Regions from separate parts of the Actinoplanes octamycinicus genome, predicted to be linked through region 2. Evidence: riboswitches for the same ligand, from Rfam matches in the RefSeq annotation. Region 2 holds a riboswitch; the other holds the start of a gene.
What was found. Region 2 has a riboswitch for thiamine pyrophosphate ahead of BJY16_RS14860 (ECF transporter S component). Riboswitches for the same ligand answer to the same signal wherever they lie in the genome.

Region 1: linked by a shared signal. The riboswitch ahead of BJY16_RS11670 (thiamine phosphate synthase) and the one ahead of BJY16_RS14860 (ECF transporter S component) in region 2 are both predicted to bind thiamine pyrophosphate.

What each region holds. Positions count from the first base shown of each region.
Region 1 covers NZ_JACHNB010000001.1:2,571,645-2,575,035, forward strand. The annotation lists gene BJY16_RS11665 (ABC-F family ATP-binding cassette domain-containing protein) at 1-1,387, shown strand, start outside; TPP riboswitch at 1,423-1,533, shown strand; gene BJY16_RS11670 (thiamine phosphate synthase) at 1,527-2,111, shown strand; gene thiO (glycine oxidase ThiO) at 2,108-3,124, shown strand; gene thiS (sulfur carrier protein ThiS) at 3,115-3,315, shown strand; gene BJY16_RS11685 (thiazole synthase) at 3,317-3,391, shown strand, end outside.
Region 2 covers NZ_JACHNB010000001.1:3,306,605-3,309,995, reverse strand. The annotation lists gene BJY16_RS14875 (hypothetical protein) at 1-468, shown strand, start outside; gene BJY16_RS14870 (DUF6328 family protein) at 434-976, opposite strand; gene BJY16_RS14865 (alpha/beta fold hydrolase) at 1,008-1,823, opposite strand; TPP riboswitch at 1,932-2,035, shown strand; gene BJY16_RS14860 (ECF transporter S component) at 2,095-2,685, shown strand; gene BJY16_RS14855 (ABC transporter ATP-binding protein) at 2,689-3,391, shown strand, end outside.

The DNA.
Region 1 (3,391 bases), 730 kb from region 2:
GCTGTCGCTGGTCGGGCCGCCGCTGCGGGAGGCGGGCGAGCGGCTGGCCCGGGCGACGGCGGGGCTGGACGAGACCGAGAAGAGCCAGATCGCGTACGCGAACGCGCTGGCCGCCTGGGGCGAAGCCGGCGGATACGACGCCGAGGTGGTCTTCGACACGGTGGCGGTCGCGATCCTCGGCAAGCCGTGGGAGGAGGCCAAGCACCGCGTGGTGCGCACCCTCTCCGGCGGCGAGCAGAAACGGTTCGCCCTCGACCTGCTGCTGCGCGGCACCGACGAGGTGCTGCTGCTCGACGAGCCGGACAACTTCCTCGACGTGCCCGCCAAGCGCTGGCTGGAGCAACGGATCCGGGAGTCGGCCAAGACGATCATGTACGTCTCGCACGACCGGGAGCTGCTGGCGCAGACCGCCGACCGGGTGGTCGCGGTCGAGGGCGGCAGCGCGTGGGTGCATCCGGGCGGGTTCGCCTCCTGGCACGAGGCCCGGTCGAACCGGCACGAGCGGATGGAGGAGCTGCGCCGGCGCTGGGACGAGGAGCACGAGAAGCTGCGCGAGCTGGTCTTCACGCTGAAGAACAAGGCGGCCTACAACGACGGGCTGGCCTCGCGGTACCAGGCGGCCCAGACCCGGCTGCGCAAGTTCGAGGAGGCCGGCCCGCCGCCGCTGCCGCCCAAGGAGCAGTCGGTCCGGATGAACCTGCGCGGCGGCCGGACCGGCAAGCGCGCGGTCATCTGCGAGCAGCTCGAGCTGGAGGATCTGACCTTCCCGTTCGACCTGGAGATCTGGTACGGCGACCGGGTCGCCGTGCTCGGCGCGAACGGCAGCGGCAAGTCGCACTTCCTGCGGCTGCTCGCGGCCGGCGGCAGCGAGCCCGACCTGGAGCACCGGCCGGTCGACGGCGCGCCGCTCGCGCACGTCAAGCACAACGGCGTGGCGCGGCTCGGCGCGCGGGTCCGGCCCGGCCACTTCTCGCAGACCCACGACCGGCCCGAGCTGATGGAGAAGACGCTCGTCGAGATCCTCTGGCGCGGCGACGAGCACCGGTCCGGGATGGACCGGGCCGGCGCGATGAAGCACCTCAGCCGCTACGAGCTGTCCGCGCAGGGCGACCAGCGTTTCGGCACCCTCTCCGGCGGCCAGCAGGCGCGGTTCCTGGTGCTGTTGCTGGAGCTGTCCGGGGCGACGTTGCTGCTGCTCGACGAGCCGACCGACAACCTGGACCTGGCCTCCGCGGAGGCGCTCGAGGAGGGGCTGAAGGCCTTCGACGGGACGGTGATTGCGGTCACCCACGACCGCTGGTTCACCCGGTCCTTCGATCGCTTCGTGCTGTTCAGGAGCGACAACGAGGTGACCGAGGTGCCCGAGCCAGTTTGGGACGTGCGCTAGCCAGACTCATCAACGACCGGTTAGGGTCCGGTTACAACAACACCCACGGGAGTCCGGGCACCGGGCTGAGAGGGGGGCTGATGCGGCCCCCGACCGTCGAACCTGATCCGGGTCATGCCGGCGCAGGGAGGAGCGTGTCATGGACGCCTTGTCGTTCCCCAGGCTGCACGTCATCACCGACGACCTCGACGTCGTCCGCGGGGTGGCGCAGCCCGGCGTGGCGGTGCAGATCAGGATCAAGAGCAACGACCGTTTCGCGTACGAGGTGAGCACCGCCGCCGTCGGCATCTGCCGAGCCGCCGGAGCGATGGTCCTGGTCAACGACCGGATCGGAGTCGCGCTGGCGGCCGGCGCGGACGGGGTGCACCTCGGCGCCGACGACCTGCCGGTGGACGCCGCCCGGCGGGTGCTCGGCCCGGCCGCCGTCATCGGCGCGACCTGCCGGACCCCGGAGTCGGCGCGGGCCGCCGTCGCCCAGGGCGCGACGTACCTGGGCGTCGGACCCGCCTTCGCCACGTCCACCAAGGACGGACTGCCGCCGCCGCTCGGCCCGGACCGGGTCGCCGAGGTGGCCGCCGCCGTCCCGGAGACCCCGGTGCTGGCGATCGGCGGGATCACCCTGGACCGGGTCCCGCTGCTGAAGACGCACGGCATCGCCGCGGTGGCCGCGTTCACCGCGGACCCGCACGGGTCGGCCGGGGCGTTCCTGCGGGCCCTGGCATGAGGGCCGGCATCGTCGGCGGCGGCATCATCGGGCTCAGCGTCGCCGCCGAGCTGCTGCGGCGCGGGGCGGACGTCACGGTCTACGACCCGGCGCCCGACGGGACCGGCGGCGCCTGGCACGTGGCCGCCGGGATGCTCGCCCCGGGAGGCGAGTCGGTCTTCGAGTTCCCGCAGCTGGAACGGCTGCTGGCGGCGTCCGCCGAGCTGTGGCCGGCGTTCGCCGCGGACCTCGGGGAGGTCGGCTACGACACCGCCGGGACCCTCGGCCTGGCGCTGACCGCGGACGACGTCGCGGAGATGAGCCGGGAGTGGCGGCACCAGAAGCTGGCCCCGCTCACCGGCTCGCAGGTGCGGGAGTACGAACCGGCGCTCTCCCCGCGGATCCGGGCCGGCGTCCACGCCCCGACCGAGCTGCAGGTCGACCCGCGGCGGGTGATCCGGGCGTTGCGGGCGACGCTGGACGGACGCGTACGCGAAGCGGCTGTTCTCGATCTCTCCGAAGTGGACGCGGACGTCGTCGTGGTGGCGGCCGGATGTGGCACGGCGGCGCTCACCGGGCTGCCGATCCGGCCGGTGAAAGGCCAGGTCCTCCGGCTGCGCGGCGAGCCCGGGCTGCTCCGGCACGTGATCGACGGCGCCGCCGACGGCCGGCACGTCTACCTGGTGCCGCGCGCCGACGGCGAGATCGTGGTCGGCGCCACCCAGGAGGAACGCACCGACCGGCAGCCCACCGCCGGCGGCGTCCACGACCTGCTGCGCGCCGCCCTCGACCTGGTCCCCGGCCTGGCCGACCACGAACTCGCCGAGGTCACCGTCGGGCACCGCCCCGGCACCCCGGACAACGCCCCGATCCTCGGCACGCTCCGCGACAACGTCGTCGTCGCCGCCGGGCACCACCGCAACGGCATCCTGCTCGCGCCGATCACCGCACGCCTGATCGCCGACCTGGTGCTCACCGGAGAAACCGACCCGCTCATCGACGACTTCACCCCCGGGAGGTTCGGATGCGCCTGACCGTCAACGGCCGGCCACAGACCAGGAGCGAGTCCTGCTCGGTCGCCACGCTGGTCGCCGAGATCACCGACGCGCACCGCGGCGTCGCGGTCGCCGTCAACGGCTCGGTCGTGCCGCGCTCCACCTGGGAGCGGGTCGACCTGTCCGACGGCGACGCGGTCGAGGTGCTGACCGCCGCGCAGGGCGGCTGACATGGACCTGTTGCCGGAGAACGGACTCATCCTCGGCACCGGCGGCGCGAACAGCCTCGCCGCGCTGGAGGAGGCG
Region 2 (3,391 bases):
AAGCTGGAGAGCGCGGGCAGCGGAATCGCCGACAACCTGGCCGACGCCGGCGGCAAGGTGGGCCGGGTGCCGGTGGTCGGCGACCAGCTCACCAAGCCGTTCACCGGGGCGGCCGACGCCGCCCGGTCGATCGCCGAGGCCGGCCACCAGCAGCAGGAACTGGTCGACAAGCTGGCGCTGATCCTGCCGCTGATGGCGATCGCGGTGCCGCTCGCCCTGGTGCTCTTCCTCTGGCTGCCGCTGCGGCTGCGCTGGATCCGGCGCGCCTCGGTGGCCGCCGCGGTCCGCGACGAACCGGCCGGCCGGGATCTGCTGGCGCTGCGGGCGCTGGCCTCCCGGCCGCTCGGCGAGCTGACCCGGCTGGGTCCGGACATCGCGCAGAGCTGGCGCAACGGCGACGCGGCCGCCGTGGACGCGCTGGCCGAGCTGGAACTCAGGCGTCTCGGTCTGCGCCCGTCCCGGAGCTGACCGCGGCCGGGGTGTCGTCCAGGACGAAACCGTCCTTGTCCTCGTCCTCGCCCCAGTTGCGGTGGGTGATCGGCAGGATCGCCCAGAAGGTCAGGAACCAGCCGGCCGCCACCACGGTCAGGATCACCGCCCAGCGGGCGTGCAGCACGTAGTCGGTGATCAGCAGGACGCTGCTGACCATCGACACCAGCATGCAGGCCAGCCCGCCGGTGGCCATCCGGTGCGAGTAGCGGACCAGCTCCGGTTTGCGGCCCTGCCGGAACAGGGCGCGGTGGAACGCCACCGGCGAGATGATCAGCGCGGTCGCGAAGGCGGCGCTGATCAGCGCCACCATGTAGACGTCCTTCTGGAACGCGGTGGCCTTGGGGAAGCCACTGGAGAACGGCAGGGTCAGCAGGAAGGCGAAGAGGATCTGCACGCCGGTCTGAGCGACCCGCAGCTCCTGCAACAGGTCCGCGAAGTTCCGGTCCCAACGCTGTTTTTCGGTTTCCTTCGACGAGGGGGCCATGGTGCTCCGCCATTCCCCGTCCCGGCCATGGTCAAACGCCGATCCGCGCCAGCACCGCGTCGGCCAGCTCGGCCGGCGCCTGCTCGGGCACCCAGTGACTGACCCCGCGGATCGCGACCAGCTGATAGTCGGCGCTCACCCAGTCGGCGGTGCGCAGCACGGCGGTCAGCCCGACCACGCCGTCCCGGTCGCTCCAGACGAACGTGGTCGGCACGGTGATCTCGCCCAGGTCGGCGACGTCCGCGGTGCGGAACGCGCGGTACCAGTTCAGCCCGCCGGTCAGCCGGCCCGGCTCGCGCATCGCCTTGACGTAGAGGTCGGCGCGCGGCCCGATCGGGCCGAACATCCGGCGCAGCACCAGCGCGCCGCCGCCGAGCAGCAGCTTCTCCGCCACCGGGCTGCGGAACAGCTGGAAGTACGCCAGCCGGGCCTGCTGGCTCGGCCGGACCCGCAGGGCCAGCATCATGGCCCGCGGGTGCGGCACCGAGACCGCGGTCAGCGTCCGCACCCGCTCCGGGTGCCGGCCGGCCACCAGCCAGGCCACCTGGGCGCCCCAGTCGTGCCCGACCAGGTGCGCCGACTCGATGCCGAGGCTGTCCAGCACGCCGAGCACGTCGGCCACCGCCTCGCCGATCCGGTAGGAGCCGGCGCCGGACGGGCGGGCGCCGGGCGAGTAGCCGCGCTGGTCCATCGCGTAGGTGCGCAGGCCGGCCGCGTGCAGCCGGGGCAGCAGGAGATCGAACTCGCGGCGGTCCTGCGGGAAACCGTGCAGCAGCAGCACCGGCTGCCCGTCCTCGGGACCCCCTTCGGTCACCTCGAACGTCAGGCCGCGAGCCTTGACCTGCATGTGATCACTCCCTCGCTGTGCTGGACCGATGCGCCGGTGTTAGCGTCATCGAAGCACATCCAACGAAGCTCGGCCGGGATCGCGCGGACAGCGCGTCGCGGACGGGATTCGATCCGACAGGGGAGCGCACAGCGCTGAGAGTGCGGCCTGGCCGCAGACCCTCGCACCTGATCTGGGTAATGCCAGCGCAGGAAGTTCGGTCTTCTCCAGCCGCGCCATGTTCACGCATGGCGTGCGTCTCCTCCCGGTGCATACACGCTGGGAGGCGTACATGAAAACGGACAACCCCACCAAGTGGCGCACGATAGACATCGTGATCGCCTCGGTCATCGCCGTCGCGTTCGGCGTGATCTTCTGGGCCTGGGACGCGGTCTGGGCCGCCACCGAGAACGCGTTCCTGTTCTTCCCGCCGGCCCAGTCGGTGCTCTACGGCATGTGGTTCCTGCCGGCCGTGCTGAGCGGGCTGATCATCCGGAAGCCGGGCGCCGCGTTCTTCACCGAGACCGTCGCCGCGATCATCTCGGCGCTGCTCGGCAACAAGTGGGGCGCCACGGTGATCATCCAGGGCGCCGTCCAGGGCCTCGGCGCCGAGCTGGCCTTCGCGATGTTCCGCTACCGGGTCTTCAACCTGCCGGTCAGCGTCCTCTCCGGCGCCCTGGCCGGCGTGGTCGCCGCGGTCTTCGACTGGTTCGTCTGGACCTACGACTACGCCCTGTGGAGCTACCGGGTGCCGTACGCGCTGATCACCGTGGCCAGCGCCGCGGTCGTCGCCGGCGCCGGCGCCTGGCTGGTGGTCCGGGCGCTGGCCCCGACCGGCGTCCTCGACCGGTTCGCCGCCGGCCGGGAACGGGCACTGATCTAGTTCATGTCCGAGGTTCTGCTGCGCGGGTTCGGATGGCGGCACGCGGGCCGTCGCGCCTGGGCGGTGCGCGGGCTGGACCTGCACGTGCGGCGTGGCGAGCGGGTGCTCCTGCTGGGTCCCTCCGGGGCCGGCAAGAGCACCCTGCTGGCCGCGCTGGCCGGGCTGCTGCCGGAGGACTCCGGCGAGGCCGAGGGCAGCATCGAGATCGACGGGCTGGAGCCGCGCAAGGCCCGGGACCGGGTCGGCATCCTGTTCCAGGATCCGCAGACCCAGCTGGTGATGGCCCGCTCCGGCGACGACGTGGCCTTCGGCCTGGAGAATCGGGGAGTGCCCGCGGCCGGCATCTGGCCCCGGGTCGCCGACGCTCTCACCCGGGTCGGTTTCCCGTACCGGAACGATCGCCCCACCCATGCGCTCTCCGGCGGCGAGGCGCAGCGCCTGGCGCTCGCCGGGGTGATCGCGCTGCGGCCCGGTCTGCTGCTGCTCGACGAGCCGACCGCCAACCTGGACCCGGCCGGCGCCGCGCTGATCCGCGACGCGATCGGCCGGACCGCCGGCACGGACACCACGCTGATCATCGTGGAGCACCGGGTGGCCGAGGCGTTGCCGCTGGTGGACCGGGTGGTCGTGCTGGCGCCGGGGGGTGGGGTGCGGGCCGACGGCACGCCCGAGTCGGTGTTCGCGGCCCACGGCGACGAGCTCGCCG